DNA from 2 places in the Photobacterium sp. TLY01 genome. Region 2 is predicted to be linked to the other one. Evidence: riboswitches for the same ligand, from Rfam matches in the RefSeq annotation. Region 2 holds a riboswitch; the other holds the start of a gene.
The links. Region 2 has a riboswitch for lysine ahead of lysC (lysine-sensitive aspartokinase 3). Riboswitches for the same ligand answer to the same signal wherever they lie in the genome.

Region 1 (11,753 bases), 1.5 Mb from region 2:
CCGCCTGGGTGGCAGTGGTGACATCTGGCTGAATGCCAACGAGTCGCCGTTCGTCAATGAATTCAAGATTCAGTGTGACCGCCTGAACCGCTACAGTACCTGCCAGCCAGAAGCGCTGATTCAGGCCTATGCCGATTATGCGCGTGTCGATAAATCTCAGGTACTGACCTCCCGTGGGGCTGACGAAGGGATTGAGCTGCTGGTTCGTACTTTCTGCGAGCCGAAGCAAGACAGCATTCTTTACTGCCCGCCAACTTACGGCATGTACAGCATCAGCGCCGAAACCTTTGATGTAGGTGTGAAGCAGGTGCCACTGACCGCTGACTGGCAGCTGGATTTACCTTCGATTGCTGAAAATCTCGACGGCGTGAAACTGGTGTTTGTCTGCAGCCCGAACAACCCGACCGGCAACCTCATCCGCCGGGAAGACATCATCAGCCTGCTGAACATGACGCAGGACAAAGCCCTGGTGGTGATGGACGAAGCCTATATTGATTTCTGTCCGGAAGCTTCGACCGTTGATTTACTGGCACAATTTCCGAACCTGGTGATCCTGCGCACCCTGTCCAAAGCCTTTGCGCTGGCTGGTCTGCGCTGTGGTTTTACGCTGGCGAACGCTGTGGTGATAGATTTGCTGCTAAAAGTCATTGCGCCTTACCCGGTGCCTGTTCCTGTGGCCGATATTGCCGTTCAGGCCCTGTCGCCCGCCGGTCTGGCCAGAACCAAATTCCAGGTGCTCGACCTGAGCGCCAACCGTGCTTACCTGCAGGCAGGACTGAGTATGTTACCCGGCGTGACGGTCTACGACGGCTATGGGAACTATCTGCTGGTGCGTTTTCCCGACGGGGACGCCTTGTTCAAAGCCCTGTGGGACAACGGCATTATTTTACGCCGCTCGCCGATCGAAAACTGTATCCGTATCAGTATCGGCAGCCGGGATGAGTGCGAGAAGACCCTGGCCTTCATCCGCACTCAGCTGGAAAAGATTTCGTAATTTGGAAGGATTCTATTGTGAGCAAGGAAAAAATTCTCTTTATTGATCGCGACGGCACGCTGATTGCCGAACCGCCGGTAGACTTTCAGGTCGATCGGCTGGACAAACTTGAGCTTGAGCCATTCGTCATCCCTGCCCTGCTAAAACTGCAGGATGCCGGCTACAATCTGGTCATGGTGACCAATCAGGACGGGCTGGGCACAGACAGCTACCCGCAGGCGGACTTTGACGCCCCACACAATATGATGATGGCCATTTTCGAGTCTCAGGGCGTTCGCTTTGATGAGGTGCTAATCTGTCCGCACTTTGAACACGACAACTGCAGTTGCCGCAAGCCAAAGCTTGGCCTGGTTAAAGACTACCTGCAACAGGGCCGGGTCGATTTTGCCACCTCTGCGGTGATCGGCGATCGTCAGACCGATCTGCAGCTGGCCAGTAACATGGCAATCCGGGGGATTCAGTACCAGCGTGAAAACCTGGGCTGGGCGCAAATTGTGGCCGACCTGACCACTCGCCCACGCATTGCTGAAGTAGTCCGCAAAACCAAAGAAACCGATATCAGAGTGAAGGTTAATCTGGATCAGTCCGGTGGAAACGTGATTGAGACCGGTCTGGGCTTTTTCGATCACATGCTGGATCAGATTGCGACCCACGGTGGGTTCCAGCTCATCCTGACCGTCGATGGCGACCTGCACATTGATGATCACCACAGTGTGGAAGATACCGCGCTGGCTCTGGGTCAGGCGCTGAAAGAAGCGCTGGGCGACAAGCGCGGTATTGGCCGCTTTGGTTTCAGCCTGCCCATGGACGAGTGTCTGGCCCAGTGTGCGCTGGACCTGTCCGGCCGCCCCTACCTGAAATTCGATGCCAAGTTCAGCCGTGAGAATGTCGGTGATCTGTCAACGGAAATGGTCCCGCACTTCTTCCGTTCTCTGACCGATACCCTGGCCTGCACGCTGCACCTTTCTTCCGATGGCAACAATGATCACCACATCGTTGAAAGCCTGTTTAAAGCCTTTGGCCGTACTTTACGCCAGGCGATTAAAGTGGAAGGCAACGAGCTGCCAAGCAGTAAAGGGGTGCTGTAATGACTGATTCAACACAAAAAGTCGTCATCATTGATACAGGATGCGCCAACGTTTCGTCCGTACGATTTGCCATTGAACGTTTGGGTTATCAAGTGACTGTCAGCCGGGATCCCGACATTGTGCTGGCGGCGGATAAACTCTTTCTGCCCGGTGTGGGTACCGCCAGCGAGGCCATGAAGAACCTGGCCGAGCGCGATCTCATCTCACTGGTCAGCCAGGTTGACAAGCCACTGCTGGGGATCTGTTTAGGCATGCAACTGCTGGGTGACTACTCAGAAGAGCAAGGCCAGAATGGTACGGAACAAGTGCCGTGCCTGAAACTCTGTCCGGCACCGGTGCAGAAAATGCGCACCGGTGAGCTGCCCTTACCGCACATGGGATGGAATACCATTACTCCGGAAGCCGGCCACCCTTTGTTCAACGACATTCCGGACGGCAGCTATTTTTACTTCGTTCACAGCTACGCCATGCCGGCATTCAATACCGAACAAGGCAGAACCATAGCCAGCTGTGAATACGGCCAGCCCTTTACTGCCGCAGTGCAAAGCGGTAATTACTACGGGGTGCAGTTCCACCCTGAGCGGTCCGGCAAAGCCGGTGCGCAACTGATTCAAAACTTTCTCAATATGTAAGACGACAAGGACTGGTTATGATTATTCCCGCACTCGATTTAATAGATGGTCAGGTCGTCCGCCTGTTTCAGGGCGATTACGGTCAGGTGACCGAGTATAAAGTCAATCCCGCAGAGCAGTTCGCCCTGTATCATCAGGCTGGCGCCGATTGGTTGCACCTGGTGGATCTGACTGGCGCGAAAGACACTTCAGCACGTCAGCTCGATTTAATTCGTACCCTGCTTGCCAGCACACCAGCCAATATCCAGATTGGTGGCGGTGTTCGCAGTGAGCAAGATGTGGCTGATTTGCTGGATGCCGGCGCGCAGCGTGTTGTGATTGGTTCAACCGCAGTAAAACAACCGGAAGTCGTTAAAGCCTGGATGGAAAAGTACGGCCCGGAGCGTATCGTACTGGCGCTGGACGTCAACATTGATGACAACGGCCAGCGCAAGGTGGCCGTCTCCGGCTGGCAGGAAGATTCAGGTATCACCATTGAAGCCCTGATTGAAGACTTCCGCACTGTGGGACTCAAGCATGTGCTGTGCACAGATATCTCTCGCGACGGCACGCTGGCGGGCTCAAACGTCAGTTTGTATCGCGACCTTTGTGCGCAGTACCCGGATGTTCAGTTCCAGTCATCCGGCGGCATCGGCTCACTGGATGACATTGCCGCGCTGAAAGGCACAGGCGTTGCCGGTGTGATTGTCGGCCGTGCCCTGCTGGACGGGAAATTTACCGCAGAACAGGCATTTGCCTGCTGGAACGCGTGATAAGGAGCCTGAGATGTTAGCAAAACGCATTATTCCCTGCCTGGATGTCCGTGACGGCCAGGTCGTTAAGGGCGTTCAGTTCCGTAATCACGAAATCATCGGTGACATCGTGCCGCTGGCAAAGCGCTATGCAGAAGAAGGGGCTGATGAGCTGGTTTTTTACGATATCACAGCGTCCAGCGACGGCCGTGTGGTAGACAAAAGCTGGGTCGAACGCGTCGCTGAAGTCATCGACATTCCGTTCTGTGTCGCCGGCGGGATTAAATCTGCCGACGATGCCCGGCAAATTCTGCAATTTGGCGCCGATAAGATTTCTATCAACTCACCGGCGCTTGCCAACCCTGCGCTGATCACTGAGCTGGCTGATAAATTCGGCGTGCAGTGTATTGTAGTGGGGATCGATTCTTACTTTGATGCCAAAACCGGCCAGTATCAGGTGTACCAGTTTACCGGTGATGAAAGCCGCACTCAGGTCACCCAATGGCAAACCGCGGACTGGATTGAGGAAGTGCAGCACCGCGGTGCCGGTGAAATCGTGCTGAACATGATGAATCAGGATGGTGTTCGCCAGGGCTATGATCTGACTCAGCTCAATCTGGTGCGCGACCTTTGCAAAGTGCCGCTTATTGCCTCCGGCGGTGCCGGTGAAATGGCACATTTTGCCGATGCCTTTAATCTCGCCAGAGTCGACGGCGCGCTGGCCGCTTCTGTTTTCCACAAACAGATCATTCATATTGGCGAACTCAAGCAATACCTTAAACAACAACAGGTGGAGATCCGACTATGAGCCTGAACAATGAAATTAATTGGGACAAGGTCGACGGTCTGGTCCCTGCCGTAGTACAGGACAGCCGCAGTGGCCAGGTGTTGATGCTGGGCTACATGAATGATGAAGCCCTGAGCAAAACGCTGGATACCCGCCAGGTGACCTTCTGGTCACGCAGCAAACAACGGCTTTGGACCAAAGGTGAAACATCCGGCAATGTGCTGCAACTCAAGCAGATTCAGCTCGACTGCGACCAAGACACCCTGCTGGTCAGCGCCGAGCCTGTTGGTCCCACCTGCCATCTTGGCACCACCACCTGCTTTGATAAAGGCACGACCGATAGCGGTGACACTGCCACCGCCCCTGATCTGGTGTTTCTTCACCGACTGGAGCAAGTGCTGGCAGCCCGTAAAGGTGCTGATCCTGAGTCCTCTTACACCGCCAGCCTTTACGCGCGCGGCACCAAGCGGATTTCGCAGAAGGTGGGCGAAGAAGGCGTTGAAGTCGCGCTTGCGGCAACGGCGGGTGACAAAGAAGAGGTAATTTCTGAATCCGCTGACCTGATGTATCACCTGATCGTGCTGCTGCAAGATCAGGGACTGAGCCTGTCTGATGTGATTGCCAAACTGCAGGAAAGGCACAAAGGCTAAAGCCTGAGACAAACTCCATTAAAAAAGGAAGCTTCAACCGCTTCCTTTTTTGTTTTCATTACGCTGGCTTTATCAGGCGCTTTTCGCGGCCTGACGAGCTTGCTCCATCGCTTCTTTATAATGCTTCCGGCAAACCGATACGTATCTGTCGTTACCACCGATTTCAACCTGATCCCCATCAGCAATCGCTTTACCCGAGGCATCATGGCGGATCACCATGTTCGCTTTTCGGCCGCAGTGACAAACGGTTTTCAGTTCGACCAGTTTATCGGCCCAAGCCAGCAGATACTGACTGCCTTCGAACAGCTCGCCACGAAAATCGGTACGTAAACCATAGCAAAGCACAGGAATATCCAGTTTATCGACCACTTCAGTAAGCTGGTGAACCTGCGCCTTTGTCAGAAACTGGCATTCATCCATTAACACGCAATCAACGCGCGACAAGCTGTTCATCTCAGACAGCTTGTCCCACAGATTATCTTCCGGACGATACAGTTCGGCTTCTTCAGACAAGCCAATTCGCGAACTGACCTTGCCCTGACCAAACCGGTTATCAATCGCCGCGGTAAAAATGACCGGCGACATCCCGCGTTCACGATAATTAAATGACGACTGCAACAGCGTCGTCGACTTCCCGGCATTCATCGCCGAGTAATAAAAATACATTTGCGCCATCAGGCTTTCCGCATCACTCTGAATGTCGCAAGATGCTACCGAAGAAGCATGCGAATTGGAAGTCTGGCTCCCCGCTTCATGCGGTAAAGCCTTTTTGCGGTGACTTCCTGTACACCGAGATAAAAAAACCGGCTCAGTGCATACCAAGCCGGCTCAATGCCATTTTACGGCAGGGATCTTATTTAAACTGCGCTCATGCGCCTTTCAGCGGACGTTTAGCAATCCAGCCAAGGCAGACACAAACCAGTAAGAATGCAACCGTTGCGGCCACGAAAGAGACCGCCAGAGAATTGGTCATCCCTAACACGGTAAAACCTACCGCAGCGACGAGTGCCACAGATAATGCGTAAGGCAACTGTGTTGACACATGATCAATGTGATTACAGCGCGCGCCCGTTGAAGAGAGTATGGTGGTGTCTGAAATCGGCGAGCAGTGATCACCAAACACAGAACCCGCCAGTACCGCGCCAAGCATAGGCAGAATCAGGCTGATTTCAGTGGCTGCTGCCAGATCACCCGCAATCGGCAGCATGATCCCAAACGTGCCCCAGGACGTACCGGTTGAGAAAGCCATAATACCGGCCAGCAGGAACAAAATCACAGGCAACCAGACAGGGTTAATATTGCCCTGAACCAGAGTCGACAGGAATTTACCTGTTGCCATATCGCTGATAATGCTGCCGATTGTCCAGGCGAAGAACAAAATCAGAATGGCACCAAACATAGATTTCGCACCAATCCATATAGCATGCAGAATCTGCTTGACCGGAATGGCCTGACGTCCAACAGCAACCAGTGCCGAGAATAACCCCAACAGGCCACCGTAACACAAAGAGGCACCAACATTGGTAGACTCAAATGCGCCGAGAATAGAAAAAGCTTTAACGTCCGCCTGCAAACTCTGATAGCCGGTGAAAATCATGAAGAATAATGTCGCGGCAACCAGCACCAGAATCGGAATAATGAGATCGCCGACTTTGCCATTCTCGCTTTCTTCAATCTCGAGTTCATCATTCAAATCTTTGGCTTCAGCGTGAATTTCTTCTTTGTCGAAACCGCGAGCATGACTTGCCTGAACTTCATGCTTCTTCATCAGACCTACATCTAATTGGAACCAGGCGACAACGAATACCATCAGCAGTGCAAACACAGCGTAAAAATTCATGGGTGCCAATTGTATAAAGGCACTTAACGCAGAATATTCAGTCACACCATGTGAAATCAGAATACCACCCACCACAGTAATGATATATGCGCCCCAGCTTGAAGCCGGCATCAGTACACACATAGGTGCAGCAGTGGAGTCCAGAATATAAGCCAGTTTTGAGCGGGAAACATAAAATCGGTCGGTGACCGGCCGGGAGATCGAGCCAACCGCCAGGCTGTTGAAATAATCATCGACAAAAATAAACACGCCAAGAAAAGCCGCTAAAAGTTTCGCACCGCGTTTGCTTTTAATCTTAGTCTGCGCCCAGAGTGCGAAGGCTCGCGTACCACCAGAGAGCGTCAGTAATGCTGTGGTCATGCCTAATAAAAGCAAGAAAGCAACAATACTCATATTCCAGGTATTGATGCTGCCACCATCGATAAACAGCCCTTCAACTTTCTCTCTTAAATAAGAAACCGTATGAGACAGACTGAAATCCGTCAGCAATAACGCCCCGATCAAAATGCCGATGCCCAGCGAGAGAAGCACTCGTCGCGTGAGAATAGCAAGGCTCAACGCCACCAGGGGCGGTAAAATGGAAATGGAAGACTGGGAAAAATCTACTAGGTTCATGATCTCTACTACAACCGATCGTGGTTGGAGATCTACTGTTAAACACGGTACCGGTGTCAGCCGTGATGGGAAGCGATATAGGAAAGAAGCTGCAGCCTCTCCCGACCCCACAGTAGCGCTCCATAGTTAATTGTAAGTTACTATGGCAGTGTTATCCCTTTCGGTGACAACCCCAGCAAGGTGATTTGACAGATCCGCCTTACTTCGGCATTAGCTCCTTTCACTGACGTTCTTCGGGGTCACCTCCCGCCAGTTACTGATAGATAATGCACCTCTACCCTTAGTCAAGGAATCGCGTATTCTACTTTTTGTTATCTGATTTGCAACCACAGAAAGCCAATATCTGCTACTTTGGATTAATACGACTGCACTAATCTTCTGTATTTACTTACATTTACCCCAAAAACACTCTGTAAATTAATATGAAATTATTAGCATTGCAGCCAGTTAAAATATTCGTACTTTACCATTTTATTAACAAGCAAAAAAACGAATGTGATCGCCATTCATTGCTCCAAGATAAAGCTCAAGTATAAAAAACCGTCTGATTAATAATGTAAGTTGACGATTTTATTTGGCAGTTGGGTTTAAAAAGTATTATTATTGCAGATATAAAGTGACTCATTAATAATTAGTATAACGCCAACAGGAAATTTGAAATGTCTGATGCAATGAAAGCGCTATTAAACCTTCGTAGTCTTCGTGCTCTTGCTCGCGAATATTCACTGGAGCAACTGAAAGAAGCCCTGGAAAAACTTCAGACCGTGGTTGACGAACGTGAAGAATCAGAAGCGGAAGAAATCGCGAAAGAAAAAGAGCGCGAAGAAAAACTGAAGCAATACCGAGATATGCTACTGGCTGATGGTATTGATCCAGAAGAGCTGATGGCTAACATTGGTAAAGCAAAAACTAAGCGTGCAGCACGTCCGCCTAAATACAAGTTCATCGATGAAAACGGTGAAGAGAAAACCTGGACCGGCCAAGGCCGTACGCCAAGTGCACTTAAAAAAGCACTGGAAGAAGGTAAATCTCTGGACGACTTCAAACTTTGATCACCCAAGCTTGATCGTCCATGAACCAAAAAGCCCGGCATTGATGCCGGGCTTTTTATTATTCGCAATAAATCGTCAATGTCGTTTTTTTGTTCAGCTCACTTTGCGGTTAACGAATACTATCTGCCAGCGTACTGACGGCTAATGCAAAATAATGCGATCGGTTCCATTTTAATAATGTTTGATAATTCCCGTACACTAAATATGCTCTGCCATGATTATCATCAGGTTGCACCAGCCATGCGTTGACATCCACCTTAGGGAGCGCAGCTCCGTTCAAACGGCGCACCCCCAGTTGCTGCCACTCTGACAGCGTTTTCATTTTTTGGGATTCAACACCTTTCAGGTTATCACCCAACCCTTCCGGAAGCCGCACCTGGCGTCCCCATGTGTATTGATCATCCCAACCTGATTTTTTCAGGTAATTTGCCGCGGAAGCAAAGACATCATCTTCCGTTTTCCAGATATCGACTTTATCATCGCCATTGCCATCAACCGCGAAGGTCAGATACGAGGTTGGCATAAACTGTGGTTGGCCCATCGCACCAGCCCACGAACCTTTCATATCTGCAGCCGTAATATGGCCTTGCTGTAAAATGGTTAAAGCCGCCATGACCTGCTCACGGAAAAAGGCTTCACGGCGCCCTTCATAAGCAAGTGTTGTCAGCGCCTCAATCACATTATACGAGCCGGTTAAACGGCCAAAGTTACTTTCCACGCCCCACAATGCCACGATGAATCTCGGCTGAACGCCATACTCACGCCCAATGCGATCCAGTGTTTGCTTGTGTTGCTGATAATACTGATTCGCCTGTTCAATTTTCCACTGAGGAACGGCTCTGGGTAAATATTCATCCAGTGTTAATTTCTTTTCTGGCTGATTTTTATCAGCTTTAACAGCACGTTCAATAAATTTGACATCGGCGAAAGCGGATTCAAGAATCGCATCATCTATCCCCTTCTCACGTGCTTCTTGTTTCAACCCGGAAACATAATTATCAAAACTTTCATCAGCCGACACTATCGGCGATGCAAGGCCCAGTCCTAAGGACACAAAGACAGCTACCCATTGCTTACGCATATCCACCCTTTTATCGTCATGTATTATTTTCTGACTTTCTTGCTTTGTATTCGTCTAGAAGGTTAGTCACTGGTGGCGGGATTTGCAGGTAATATCCCTGGGACGAGAGCTGCTCCCGTACCTTATTGATATCCGCCAATGCTAACTTCCTCTCATGACTCAGTTTTAGCACCATTACAAACTGAGGTGTACCAAAAGTGCTCAATAAAGCTTCAGGTACATCTGAAAAATCATCTTTGGTCTTGATATATAAATAGGTGTTTTCTTTTTTAGGACTTTTATAAATTGCACAAAACATGAGCTGACCTGCAGGTTACCAATCACCATTATCTGACCACAAAAAGCAGAAAACATTCCAGCCCAAATCGAGATCCGGGTTCCTCTGCGTTCTGCCATCACCATTGTGGCTATCATTTAAACTTTATACCGAACTCTGACAAGGAGAACTTGCTGAGACCTGCCTGGGAATATAACATGCTATAACCTATGTGATAACGTACCTGAGCGCGAAATTGTCCGCGGAAGATGAATAAGCCATGACAAAAACGGCAGAATTAAAAGGGGGCAGTTATACGCTCTCATCTTTACACTTAGCTGACGGCGGCTTAGAACAGGCAATCAGTTTCCTGAAAGACAAAGTGGAGCAGGCACCGGCATTCTTTGCCCATGCACCTCTGGTGATTGATGTCAGTCAGGCTGGCAGAGCGCTTGATTTTGAACAACTCCGGCAAGGCATTCAGGATGCAGGTATGATCCCGGTCGGGATCAGCGGCTGCAAGCCTTCCCACCTGCAGGCGCAGGCAAAATCAGCTGGTTTTGCCATCATGAATGCGGCCAAGCAGGCCCGCGCCACCAGCCCGGTGATGGAGCCGGCAAAAGTGATTCGTACACCGATAAGATCAGGGCAGCAAATTTATGCCAAAAATTGCGATCTCGTCGTATTGAATCATGTCAGCGCAGGTGCTGAAATTATTGCTGATGGATGTATTCATATATACGGGTGTTTACGTGGCCGGGCCATTGCCGGCGCCAGCGGTGAAACCCAGGCTCAGATTTTCTGCCATAATTTACAGTCAGAGTTAATTTCTATTGCTGGTAATTATTGGCTAAGCGACAAAATTCAAGACGCTTTTTGGGGAAAAAGTGTCGCTATCTCTCTGACTGACAACAATTTAAATATAGAGCATCTGGCTGTATAACTTTGAAAAGGAATAATACAGATGGCACGAATTATCGTAGTGACCTCAGGTAAAGGTGGGGTAGGTAAAACGACCTCCAGTGCGGCCATTGCGTCCGGCCTGGCCTTAAAAGGTAAAAAAACGGCCGTCATTGATTTCGATATCGGTCTGCGAAATCTGGATCTGATCATGGGCTGTGAACGCCGTGTTGTTTATGATTTCGTGAATGTGATCAATGGCGAGGCAAAACTGAATCAAGCACTGATTAAAGACAAACGAGTCGATAACCTGTTCGTATTGCCGGCTTCGCAAACTCGTGACAAAGATGCCCTGAGTAAAGAAGGGGTCGAAAAAGTCTTGTCTGAACTGGATGCGCTGGGTTTCGACTTCATCATCTGTGACTCACCGGCAGGCATCGAAACTGGCGCGCTGATGGCGTTATACTTTGCAGATGAAGCCATCGTCACCACCAACCCGGAAGTGGCTTCTGTACGTGACTCAGACCGTATTCTTGGCATTCTCGACTCTAAATCCCGCCGAGCTGAAAACAGTGAATCACCGGTGAAGCAACATTTGTTGCTGACTCGCTACAATCCTTCTCGTGTCGTTCATGGTGATATGCTCAGCGTTGCTGATGTTGAAGAAATTCTGCATATTCCATTACTCGGTGTTATCCCTGAGAGTCAGTCTGTGCTGAATGCATCCAACAAAGGTGAACCTGTGATTCTGGACGCCGATTCAGATGCAGGCCAGGCATACCAAGACACTGTTGCGCGCTTACTGGGTGAAGATCGCCCGTTCCGATTCTTAGAGGAAGAGAAAAAAGGCTTCCTGAAACGTATATTTGGAGGCTAACCACACTATGGCTTTGCTAGAGTTCTTCCGCCCCAAAAAACAGTCGACCGCGAGTGTGGCGAAAGAAAGGCTGCAGATCATTGTTGCTGAACGTCGCTCCGCGAGTATGGGTAATCCGAGTTACCTTCCCCAGCTCAAACAGGATATTCTGGAGGTTATCCGCCGTTATGTCGATGTCTCACCTGAGCATGTGACGGTACACCTGGACCAGAAAGAAGAAGACCTGTCGGTGCTGGAACTCAATGTCACC
Region 2 (11,753 bases):
CGTTCCAGTCCTTTCAGTAACTGATTCACAAACTGATTCACTTCCTTGCTGGGCTGTTGCAGCAGCATGATGGCAAACTCAGCGTCAAAATACCGGGACAGCACGCTGTCCGGATAGCGTTGAACCATGTTCGACAACACCATGCCGACGTCCTGAATCAATTCATCGGCGACAATCTTACCCTTTGACAGCAGCAACTCTTCCCAGTCGGCGATACGAATCAGAATGACAGCCCCATGGTTATCCTGATCCTGCACCACAGATTGCAGCCGGCTGTCGAACAATACCCGATTGGCCGAGCCTGTCAGCTGATCCAGGAAGGTATGCGTACGAATGAAAGTATCAAAGCGGCTGCGCTCCTGTCGGGCATCTTTCAGCTCAGAGATCAGCTTGTCCAATGCCAGACTTGCCGTATCCGGCCACTCCAGATCAGTGCCTGTTGCAAAATCATCCAGTTTACCGGCCAGCAGCATTCTTCCCCGCTCTTCGAGCAGCTCTGAGCCCTGCAACTGCCGCTTGAGCCAGTTAACGCCCCATACCAGACCGGCAATAATGATCATGATCGCCAGACTGATGGAAGACATCGCCCCCAGCGAATACGTTAATTCGGTATAAGGTGGCACCGACTGGATGCTGACAAAGTAACCGGGGTTCAGAGTCAGAGGATATTCAGTGTGATAAAGAATGTTGGGGTCATCGATTTTCTGTAAGCCCTGGAACTGGTAGACAGAGCCGGCATCGTTGCTGACATCCAGAGACACCACATTGCTGGCTTTGAGTAGTTTAGGCAGCCAGCGGGCCAGGGACTGCGAGCCTTGCGGATCGGCCATTTCCTGATCGATAACGTCAACCACACCGCCCAGATAATGATGCAGATAATCCTGCCCGAGCTGACGAAAACTGACAGCTCCGCCAATAAAAATGACAAACATGGCGCAAATGACAATAAGGGTCACGAAAGCAACCAGTCTATTGGTCAGCTTCATCCCTGAGGCTTTTCTCATGCAAGGTCCAACTTTATCTGAAAAACAATTCCAAACCGCCTGGCTCTGTGGTCAACTCTGATACAGACACAATAAAACCAAAACGCCTGTTTATACTGGAAAATACCATCGGCTCCCAAACACTGCAGTGCTCAGACCGACACTTTCCTTACTTGGCTCCACCGCCCAGGCAATATGTAACCCCAAAGCGGAGAGATATGGACTGGATTACCTGTACCAAAAGTTTTGTCGCCGTGGTTGAGCAGGGCTCTCTGGCCCAGGCCGCAAGCGCGCTCAATACCTCAAGCTCAGCCCTGTCCAAGCGGCTTTCATGGTTGGAAAAACAGCTTGGTGTTCAGCTTCTTAAACGCACGACACGTAATCTGACAGTCACAGACGCCGGCAAGGTGTTTTATCGGCGCAGTGTCCATTTACTTGATGACTGGCAACAGATACTGGCAGAAACCACCTCCACCTACAGTGAAGTTCAGGGCGTACTGCGTATCGGCGCCCCACTGGCAACGGGCAGCCGGGTGCTGGTGCATTATCTGGCCGAGTTCTTACAGACTTATCCCAATATCCAGGTAGAGCTGCACACAGTGACTCCGGGGCAGCTGCCGGATCTCAACCTGGATGTCTTTATCAGCCGCGAACTGACCGACTTCAACTCCACCAGCTATATTGCCACCAAACTCTTCAGTTTTCAGGCGGGTTTCTATGCCTCGCCCAGTTACCTCGAAGACAGGCCCGTGATCGAAACCCCGGAGCAACTGGCGCTGCACAACTGCCTGTTATTCGGCAGTCATGGTCATGAGCAGGAACATGTCTTTGAAAATAACCGCCGCTTACGTCTGCGGGGCAATTTTACCACCCAGAACCCGGAAGCACTGGTCGCCGCGGCGGTGGCTGGTATGGGGTTAATTCTGGTGGGTGAGAATACGGTCAAACGCGAGCTCAGCAATGGCTTACTGATCCCTGTCTTGCCAGAGCTGAAGCAGCCGTTAAATGCCGCCTACGCCTACTACCCTAAGCTCAATTACAATCACACCAAAACCAAGCTGTTTATTGATTTTATTAAACAGAAAGCCTCGCCCGGCCAGACTGTTCAGTCAGCCAGTTCACACTATCTGTGACCAGCACAGTAAGGTTACTGGGTATCAGGCAATAAAAAAGCAGCGTTCAACGCTGCTTTTTTTAATGACCGTATGCCAGGATCAGAACGGAATATCGTCGTCAAAATCCATTGGCGGCTCATTGTACTGCGGCTGGGCTTGCTTCGGCGCAGACTGCTGCTGAGGCGCATAGTTTTGCTGTTGTGACTGCTGAGCCGGTTGCTGAGGTTGTCCCCAACCGCCCTGCTGCTGCTGGCCCCCCATCGGCGCACCCTGGCCCTGGCCACCGGCACGGCCACCCAGCATTTGCATGATGCCGTTATAACCCTGAACAACCACTTCAGTGCTGTAACGATCCTGGCCACTCTGGTCCTGCCACTTACGAGTTTGCAGCTGACCTTCAATGTAAACTTGAGAGCCTTTACGCAAGTACTCACCTGCCACTTCTGCCAGCTTGCCAAACAGAACAACACGGTGCCATTCCGTTTTTTCTCGCTGCTCGCCGGTCGCTTTGTCACGCCATGTTTCAGAGGTAGCGATAGTAATATTCGCTACTGCACCGCCGTTTGGCATATAACGGATTTCAGGATCATTGCCTAAGTTACCTACCAGGATAACTTTATTCACGCCACGACTGGCCATAGTTCACTCCAGGTTTTCGCTGTTGAGGCTGCCAATCATGACACCCTTCACTCATTCAAAGTTTATACTTAATCGCCGAGTTTAACATGGGCTGCCCTCCGAGTCATCGGGCTACGTCATGCTTCCCGTGTCTTGACCGGACGCATAAAAGACGATCAAAACACTGTGTTTTTGTACAGTCAAGTCTTTTAAGCCCCTCAGGGCTATGCAATAATGCCAATCCTATTGATTCAAGTGCTGATGACTGCAACTATGGATAAGATCGAAGTCAGGGGTGCGCGCACCCACAACCTTAAAAACATTAACCTGACGATCCCCCGGGATAAACTGATTGTGATCACAGGTTTATCAGGTTCCGGTAAGTCTTCTCTGGCATTCGACACCCTGTATGCCGAAGGTCAGCGCCGTTACGTCGAATCCCTGTCGGCCTACGCCCGCCAGTTTCTGTCGCTGATGGAAAAACCCGACGTCGACCACATTGAAGGCCTGTCGCCTGCCATCTCGATTGAGCAGAAATCAACCTCACACAACCCGCGCTCGACGGTCGGCACCATTACCGAAATCCATGACTACCTGCGCTTGCTGTATGCCCGTGTCGGCGAACCGCGCTGTCCGACGCACGATGTGCCCCTCGCTGCGCAAACCGTCAGCCAGATGGTCGATAAAGTGCTGGCACTGCCGGCAGGCAGCAAACTGATGCTGCTGGCGCCTATCGTCAAAGAACGGAAAGGCGAGCACCTGAAAACCTTAGCCAACCTGTCGGCGCAAGGCTATATTCGGGCCCGGATCGACGGTGAAGTCTGCGATCTGTCCGATCCACCGACGCTGGAATTACACAAAAAGCACACCATAGAAGTAGTGGTGGATCGCTTTAAAGTGCGTGATGACCTGCAGCAGCGGCTGGCTGAATCCTTTGAAACCGCGCTGGAGCTGTCTGGCGGTACTGTGGTCGTCAGCGCCATGGACGACAATGACATGGCCGAGCTGATTTTCTCAGCCAACTTCGCCTGCCCGCATTGCGGCTACAGCATGCGTGAGCTGGAACCGCGCCTGTTTTCCTTCAATAACCCGGCCGGTGCCTGCGGCACATGCGACGGACTGGGGGTACAACAGTATTTCGACCCGTCCCGTGTGATTCAGAACAGTGAACTCAGCTTGTCTGGCGGTGCCATCCGGGGCTGGGACAAGCGTAATTACTACTACTTTCAGATGCTGACGTCGCTGGCTGAACATTACGATTTTGACGTTGAGGCGCCGTTCAGCAGCCTGCCAAAGAAAGTACAGAACGTCTTGCTGCAGGGTTCCGGCACCACAAATATTGAGTTTAAATACATTAATGATCGCGGTGATGTGACCGTTCGCCGTCACCCGTTTGAAGGCATTCTGAATAACATGGAACGCCGCTACCGGGAAACCGAGTCCAATGCGGTACGCGAAGAGCTGGTGAAGTATATTTCCACCAAGCCTTGCGCCAGCTGTCACGGTTCGCGGCTGCGTGAAGAAGCCCGCCATGTCTTCATTGACAGCACCAATTTGCCGGCGATCAGCGAGATGAGTATCAGTCAGGCGCTGACCTTCTTTACCGAGCTGACACTGGAAGGACAGCGTGCACAGATTGCCGATAAAATCCTCAAAGAAATCAATGACCGGCTGACCTTCCTGGTCAATGTTGGCCTCAACTACCTCAACCTGTCGCGCAGTGCCGAGACGTTGTCCGGCGGTGAGGCTCAGCGCATCCGCTTGGCCAGCCAGATTGGCGCCGGCCTGGTCGGCGTGATGTATGTGCTCGATGAACCGTCCATCGGTCTCCACCAGCGAGATAATGAGCGCCTGCTGAGTACCCTGACCCGGCTGCGCGATCTGGGGAACACTGTCCTGGTGGTCGAACACGACGAAGACGCGATCCGCAGTGCGGATTACATCATTGATATCGGCCCGGGCGCCGGTGTTCACGGCGGGCAGATCATCGCCGAAGGCACCATGGAAGATATTCTGAACTCAGAAAACTCCTTAACCGGTCAGTACCTGAGCGGCAAAAAACAGATTGAAGTGCCCGTGGAACGCGTGCCTGTCGATCCGGCCAAAACGGTTCAGCTCACAGGCGCCACAGGCAACAACCTGAAACAGGTGGATGTCTCGATCCCGGTGGGTTTGCTGACCTGTGTGACAGGCGTGTCCGGCTCAGGCAAGTCAACGCTGATCAACGATACTTTCTTCAAAATTGCACACCATCAACTCAATGGGGCCACCACAGGCGAGCCGGCCCCTTATAACGATATTCAGGGGCTGGAGCACTTCGATAAAGTTATCGATATCGATCAGAGCCCGATCGGCCGGACGCCACGTTCTAACCCTGCGACTTACACCGGCATTTTCACGCCCATCCGGGAGCTGTTCTCGGGCACCCAGGAGTCACGTTCACGAGGCTATAAACCAGGCCGATTCAGCTTCAACGTCAAGGGCGGACGCTGTGAAGCCTGTCAGGGCGACGGGGTGATCAAAGTGGAAATGCACTTCCTGCCCGATGTCTACGTCCCCTGTGATAGCTGTAAGGGGAAACGCTACAACCGTGAAACCCTGGAAGTGAAATACAAAGGCCAGTCCATTGATGAAGTGCTGGAAATGACAGTGGAAGATGCGCGGGAGTTTTTTGATCCTGTGCCAGCCATTGCGCGAAAACTGCAAACCCTGATGGATGTCGGGCTATCCTATATCCGTCTGGGGCAAGCAGCGACCACACTGTCCGGCGGCGAAGCACAGCGGGTGAAGCTGGCGCGTGAACTGTCCAAGCGGGATACAGGGAAAACCCTGTATATTCTCGATGAACCAACAACAGGCTTGCACTTCCATGATATCCAGCAGTTGCTAAGTGTCCTGCACCGACTGCGTGATCACGGCAATACCATCGTGGTGATTGAGCATAATCTGGACGTGATTAAAACCGCAGACTGGATCATCGATCTGGGACCGGAAGGGGGCAGCGGTGGCGGCGAGATCATCGCAACCGGGACACCGGAACAGGTTGCCGAGGTCGCCGGTTCGCACACGGCCCGCTTCCTGAAACCCCTGCTGCCTGCTTTAACGGCGAAACAGCAGGCATAGTTACACACGTTAACCCTGTCAGGCTGAGTACTCAGCCTGACTTTTTGTCTATCTGCCGAGGGACCGGACACTGTGACCGTCATTCAACTCAGGGGTACCAGACTGGCCGCTGCCACCATCAGTAAACCACTGACCCGGCCTTTTATTCTGGCGCTGACTTTTCTGTTTCTGCTGTCGATGCATTATTTTCAGCACAATCAGGGAGGCGCCGGACTGGAATTACCCTTTAATGTCAGCAGTTGGATCCCCTTCAGCTTTGCCATTGCCATCGGCCTGCTGGAGATCAGCCGGCAGAAAATCTTGCGTTACTCTCGCCTGACGCTGGTACTTCTGGGCTGCTGCGTGATGCTGACTGTGCCGATACTGTTTCCGGAAGCGCGACCGGAAGGCGCCGTCAACCGGATCATGACTCTCTGGGCTGGCTGGTTGTTTTTTGTCGCACTGCAGCAGTTTGCTTTCAGTCAGAAACAGCGTCAGCAAATACTCTGGTTGATCCTCAAAGCGGTCTGGCTGCAAGCCGCGCTGGCCTGGTACCAGTTTCTGTGGATCTCACCGGACAACGGCATCGGCTACAACACGGATCTCAACCGGCCCTACGGCATTTTTCAGCAACCCAATGTGATGGCCAGCTTCCTGGCCACCGGACTGGTCCTCTCCGCTTATCTGCTGGCAAGGCAGCCGATGGTTCAGGGCCGCTGGACCCTTTCCCATCTCGGTCTTCAACTCACACCTGTTGCTGTGATCCCCATGCTGTACGTGCTCAGTTCACGAACCGGCTGGATGGCCAGTATCGTGGGCGTTTTGCTGATCCTGCCCTATCTCAAGCAATTTGCCGCCCGGGTACAATGGCGCATGTGGCTGATGATGCTGGTCATGGGATGCAGCGTAGCCTGGAACCTGACCAGTACCCTGAACTGGAGTCCGCAACCGGGCAGAGTATCGCTGGAAAGTGCCCGCTCAGTCATCTACCCGCAAGCCATGGAGATGTTCCTGCAATCCCCGGTGACCGGCGTCGGTTATGGTAATTTTGAACCCGCTTACCTGATGCAGACCGCGCAAGCACATCAGGCCGACCCTGAAACGCCCTATGGTTTACCCGGGCTGGATCACCCGCATAACGAGCTGCTTTTCTGGGCCAGCGAAGGGGGCATTTTGCCGCTGCTGGCGCTGCTGATTGCAGCGGCGGCTGTACTGGCTAAAATCCGCCGCGCACCGGCCAACACCCAACTGGCTCTGGTCGCGCTCATCTTTCCGATTACGCTGCATACCCAGCTCGAATACCCTTTTTACCACTCTCTGATCCACTGGATTATTTTTGTCTTTCTGATCTACTGGGTTGATGGCCTGAGTGCGAAATATTTCAAACAGTCACTGCAATGGTATAAACCCTTCAGAATCAGCGCCATGCTGCTGCCTGTCGTTGTCAGCTTTTTTATGGCGACCACCTTATATTCAGGCGCCATGCTGACCCGTTTTGAATCATCAACGCCACCGGATTTCACGGCCCTGGATAAGGTCAATAACACCTGGGCCTGGCGCAACCGGTTTGAATGGGACCTTTATCAGACTCAACTGAAAATCGGCATTGAGCAGAATAATCCCGAGTTACTGACAGGATTCATCCACTGGGCGAACCAGAAAGCCAAAGAGCTGCCCAGACCGATTCTGTATCAGTTTCTGATCACCGCCTATCAGGCATTGGACGACGTTTATCAGGCTGAACAGGTGCGCGAAGAAGCCCGGTATCTTTTCCCGGGCGTGGACTTCAGTGATGACGCCTTACCTCAGCTCTACAAGCCAAAAACTGTGACAGCCTTGCCGCAGATAGCACAGACTGAGGGACAAGCAGACAAAAGCTGAAAACAAGAGCAAAAGACTTCTAAAAAAAGCGGCTGCCCAGGCAGCCGCTGCGTTTCTACGCTGATATTTATTTCAGCACCTCTTCCAGCGCTTTCAGGCACAGCGCAATATTCTCTCTGCGTGCCCCGTATCCCATCAGCCCGATCCGCCAGGCTTTACCGGCCAATGCCCCCAGGCCGGCACCGATTTCCAGGTTATAGTCTTCCAGCAGGGTCTGGCGCACTTTCGCATCATCAGCCCCGTCCGGAATATAAATCGCATTGAGTTGCGGCAAGCGGCTTTTCTCGTCCACGACAAAGCGGATCCCCATCGCTTCCAGGCCAGCGCGCAATACTTGGTGCATCTCGGCATGGCGCTGCCAGGCATTTTCCAGCCCTTCTTGTTGCAAACGCACCAATGCTTCGTGCAGCGCATACAAGCTGTTAACCGGGGCAGTATGGTGATAGCTGCGCTTCCCTTCACCACTCCAGTAGGCCAGCACCAGGCTTTGATCCAAAAACCAGCTCTGAACCGGTGTCTTGCGCTGCTGAATTTTCTCGACGGCACGCGGTGAAAAAGTCAGCGGCGACAGACCCGGGACACAGGACAAACACTTCTGACTGCCGGAATACACGGCATCGAGCTGCCATTCATCAACCTTCAGTGGCACCCCGCCTAATGAGGTCACCGCATCAACAATGGTCAGGCAATCGTGTTCACGGGCTAAACGGGATAAGGTTTCCGCATCGCTCAGCGCACCGGTTGAGGTTTCCGCATGGACAAAGGCCAGTATTTTCGCATCCGGATGGGCTTTGAGGGCGGCTTCAACGGCTTGCGGATCAACCGGCTCGCCCCACGCATTATCCACCAGCACAGCTTCACCGCCGCAGCGCACAACATTTTCCCGCATCCGCTCGCCAAACACCCCGTTACGGCAGACGATCACCTTCTCGCCCGGCTCAACCAGATTCACGAAACAGGCTTCCATTCCCGCACTACCCGGCGCAGAGACTGCTATCGTAAATGGGTTGGTGGTCTGAAATGCATACTGGAGCAGTTGCTTAAGCTCATCCATCATTCCGATAAACAGCGGGTCAAGATGGCCGACAGTCGGGCGACTGAGCGCCTGCAGCACCTGCGGATAAATGTCCGACGGGCCGGGTCCCATCAGAATGCGTTGAGGTGGGTAAAAACTTTGAATTGTCATCAGGCTTCTCCATCTGCACAGACACGTAAGTTACTTATAATTCAGTGCATGAGTTATTGTTGGCAACAGTAGCTTTCGCAGGGTATTTCTAACGAGCATAACAGAACACTCCGGACCTGAAACCAGACAGGCAAATTTATGCAAAGTCAGTAACAATCTTGACACAGAAAAATGCATTCAAGCATTGACAAAGCCCCCCCTCTCATATTCAATAAGGGCAATTTTTGTTCACCCTGAGAAAGCTCATTTTTCAGGTGAAAACGGAAGAGGCGCGTTATCCAGGTATCTATGCGGCGGGGCCCCACCCCAAAGCACCATAGAGAGGGGGAGCAACGCCGAGATACGGTAAGACAGGGGGCTTGCCGTATCGGCTTTGAAGGTTGAATCCTTCTGGCTGTCACCTGCATCATCCAGTGCAGGTGGAGAGCTTCTGGTAGCAGCAGTCTTCGTACGTCTCGCCTAATGGCTCTTCTGACACTCAAGTCGGAAAGATTCCCCAAATTTTGCCCCATGTTTACGCTTTGTTAAGTGGGAGATCACATTGAGCCCTGTAATTTCTTCTTCAGCGTTGAACGCTGAAATCACAGTCGCAAAATTTGGCGGCACGAGTGTGGCTGATTTCGTTGCCATGAGCCGTAGTGCCAAGATCGTTATCAATAATCCGACAACCAAGCTGGTGTTAATCAGTGCGTGTTCCGGTGTGACGAATATTTTGGTCGAACTGGCCAACGGCGTTGCCGATGCCGAACACCGACACACGCTGATTACGCGTCTGCGCGCGATTCACCAAAGTGTGCTGGCGGATTTACAGCAACCAGAGATGATTGCAGATCAGATTGATGCACTTTTGGATCAGGTCAGTGAACTGGCCGTGAAAGCTGCGGAGCACAAGTCTGCAGAGTTAACCGATCAGTTGGTTGCCAACGGTGAATTGCTGTCGACCTACCTGTTTACCCAAATTATGAATGAGCTGGGGGCTGACGCGGTACGTTACGATATCCGTGAGGTGATGCGCACCGACAGCCGTTTTGGCAAAGCCAGCCCAGAGCCGGAAATGATTCGTCAGCTCACCGAGGAAAAACTCTTACCTCTGCTGCAGACGCAAATTGTGGTTTCTCAGGGCTTCATTGGCAGCGATGAGCAAGGGCGCACCACGACACTTGGTCGCGGCGGCAGTGACTACAGCGCAGCCCTGATGGCCGAAGCGGTGGACGCGGGGACACTGGAAATCTGGACTGACGTCCCTGGCATGTACACGACCGATCCGCGCATTGCACCAAAAGCCACGCCAATCAAAGAAATCAGCTTCAGCGAAGCCTCAGAGATGGCGAACTTTGGTGCTAAGATCCTGCATCCATCAACGCTGATCCCGGCCGTTCGCCGTCAGATCCCTGTGTTTGTCGGATCGTCAAGAGCACCCGAGCAGGGCGGCACCTGGATCCGCAAGTCCGTGACGGAAGCGCCGCTGTTCCGTGCGCTGGCACTGCGTTCCAACCAGACACTGATCACTCTGACCAGCCTGAATATGTTCCATGCTTACGGCTTCCTGGCCGAAGTCTTCCGGATTCTGGCTGAGCATAAGGTCTCTGTGGATCTGATTTCGACCTCTGAAGTCAGCGTCTCTCTGACCATGGATCAGACCGATACAGGCGGCGGCGCACCGACGCTGCCTCCGGGAGCGCATGCTGCGCTCAGCGAGCTATGCCGTGTCGAGATTGAACAGGATCTGTGCCTGATCTCGCTGATTGGTAACCGCATGAGCCAGACTGCTGGTTCAGTCAGTACGGTGTTCGATACGCTGGACGAGTATAAACTGCGCATGATCTGCTACGGTGCCAGCCCGCACAATCTGTGCTTCCTGGTCAAAACCGAGCATGCCATGCCGATTGCTCAGAACCTGCACCGTAAGATTTTTGAGTAATATTGCATCCAACGGCTGTAAAAAAGGCGCTCTGTTGAGCGCCTTTTTGTTTTCATGTGTCCCGTCCTGAAATGGGTTGACACTTTTCAGGACGGGTCAAGCCAGCGACCATCAAAGATTGGGCCCCAGCCATTTCTCTGCTTCAAGTGCATCCCAGCCTTTACGCTCGGCGTAACTTTCCATTTGATCGCGCTGGATCTGGGCAACGGCAAAATAACGGGATTCCGGATGCGAGAAGTACCAGCCTGATACGGCCGCGCCCGGCCACATGGCATAGCTTTCCGTCAGGATCATGCCGGTATTAGCTTCGGCATCCAACAGCTTCCAGATCTCGCCTTTCTCTGTGTGTTCCGGGCAAGCAGGATAGCCTGGTGCAGGCCGGATACCCTGATATTTTTCACGGATCAGATCGTCGTTACTCAGATTCTCGTCCGGTGCATAGCCCCAGATTTCCTTACGGACAGTCTCGTGCATGAATTCCGCAAAGGCTTCAGCAAGACGATCAGCCACGGCTTGGATCATAATCGCGTTGTAATCATCACCTTTAGCTTTGAACTGATCGGCAATCTCATACTCACCGATACCGCCGGTTACTGCAAAGGCTCCGATCCAGTCAACTTTACCGCTTTCTTTCGGGGCGATGTAATCCGACAGACAGTAATTCGGCCCTTTGGGTTTTTCTGTCTGCTGGCGCAGCCCGCGCAAGGTCGTCAGCACCTGAGTTCGGGTTTCATCGGTGTAGACTTCGATATCATCACCGATATTATTGGCCGGAAACAAACCACAGACACCATTGGCCTTGATCATGCCGCTGGCTTCAATCTCATCCAGCAGCTGGTTGGCATCATCAAATAAGCGCTGGGCTTCCTGCCCCACGACTTCATGGCGCAAAATGGTGGGGTATTTGCCACTTAGCGACCAGGTCATGAAGAAGGGCGTCCAATCGA

Region 1: it holds a riboswitch for lysine, as region 2 does, so the genes downstream of both, LN341_RS10220 (Na+/H+ antiporter NhaC family protein) here and lysC (lysine-sensitive aspartokinase 3) in region 2, are expected to answer to the same signal.

What each region holds. Positions count from the first base shown of each region.
Region 1 covers NZ_CP090364.1:2,140,884-2,152,636, forward strand. Annotated here, with positions in the region: gene hisC (histidinol-phosphate transaminase) at 1-994, shown strand, start outside; gene hisB (bifunctional histidinol-phosphatase/imidazoleglycerol-phosphate dehydratase HisB) at 1,012-2,082, shown strand; gene hisH (imidazole glycerol phosphate synthase subunit HisH) at 2,082-2,714, shown strand; gene hisA (1-(5-phosphoribosyl)-5-[(5-phosphoribosylamino)methylideneamino]imidazole-4-carboxamide isomerase) at 2,732-3,466, shown strand; gene hisF (imidazole glycerol phosphate synthase subunit HisF) at 3,480-4,253, shown strand; gene hisIE (bifunctional phosphoribosyl-AMP cyclohydrolase/phosphoribosyl-ATP diphosphatase HisIE) at 4,250-4,882, shown strand; gene LN341_RS10215 (thymidine kinase) at 4,955-5,557, opposite strand; gene LN341_RS10220 (Na+/H+ antiporter NhaC family protein) at 5,751-7,337, opposite strand; lysine riboswitch at 7,443-7,622, opposite strand; gene LN341_RS10225 (H-NS family nucleoid-associated regulatory protein) at 7,997-8,389, shown strand; gene LN341_RS10230 (lytic transglycosylase domain-containing protein) at 8,499-9,470, opposite strand; gene LN341_RS10235 (YcgL domain-containing protein) at 9,487-9,768, opposite strand; gene minC (septum site-determining protein MinC) at 10,007-10,669, shown strand; gene minD (septum site-determining protein MinD) at 10,691-11,503, shown strand; gene minE (cell division topological specificity factor MinE) at 11,511-11,753, shown strand, end outside.
Region 2 covers NZ_CP090364.1:316,837-328,589, reverse strand. Annotated here, with positions in the region: gene csrD (RNase E specificity factor CsrD) at 1-1,004, opposite strand, end outside; gene LN341_RS01605 (LysR family transcriptional regulator) at 1,202-2,116, shown strand; gene LN341_RS01600 (single-stranded DNA-binding protein) at 2,198-2,737, opposite strand; gene uvrA (excinuclease ABC subunit UvrA) at 2,990-5,839, shown strand; gene LN341_RS01590 (PglL family O-oligosaccharyltransferase) at 5,912-7,699, shown strand; gene LN341_RS01585 (alanine--glyoxylate aminotransferase family protein) at 7,767-8,885, opposite strand; lysine riboswitch at 9,142-9,323, shown strand; gene lysC (lysine-sensitive aspartokinase 3) at 9,427-10,806, shown strand; gene metH (methionine synthase) at 10,918-11,753, opposite strand, start outside.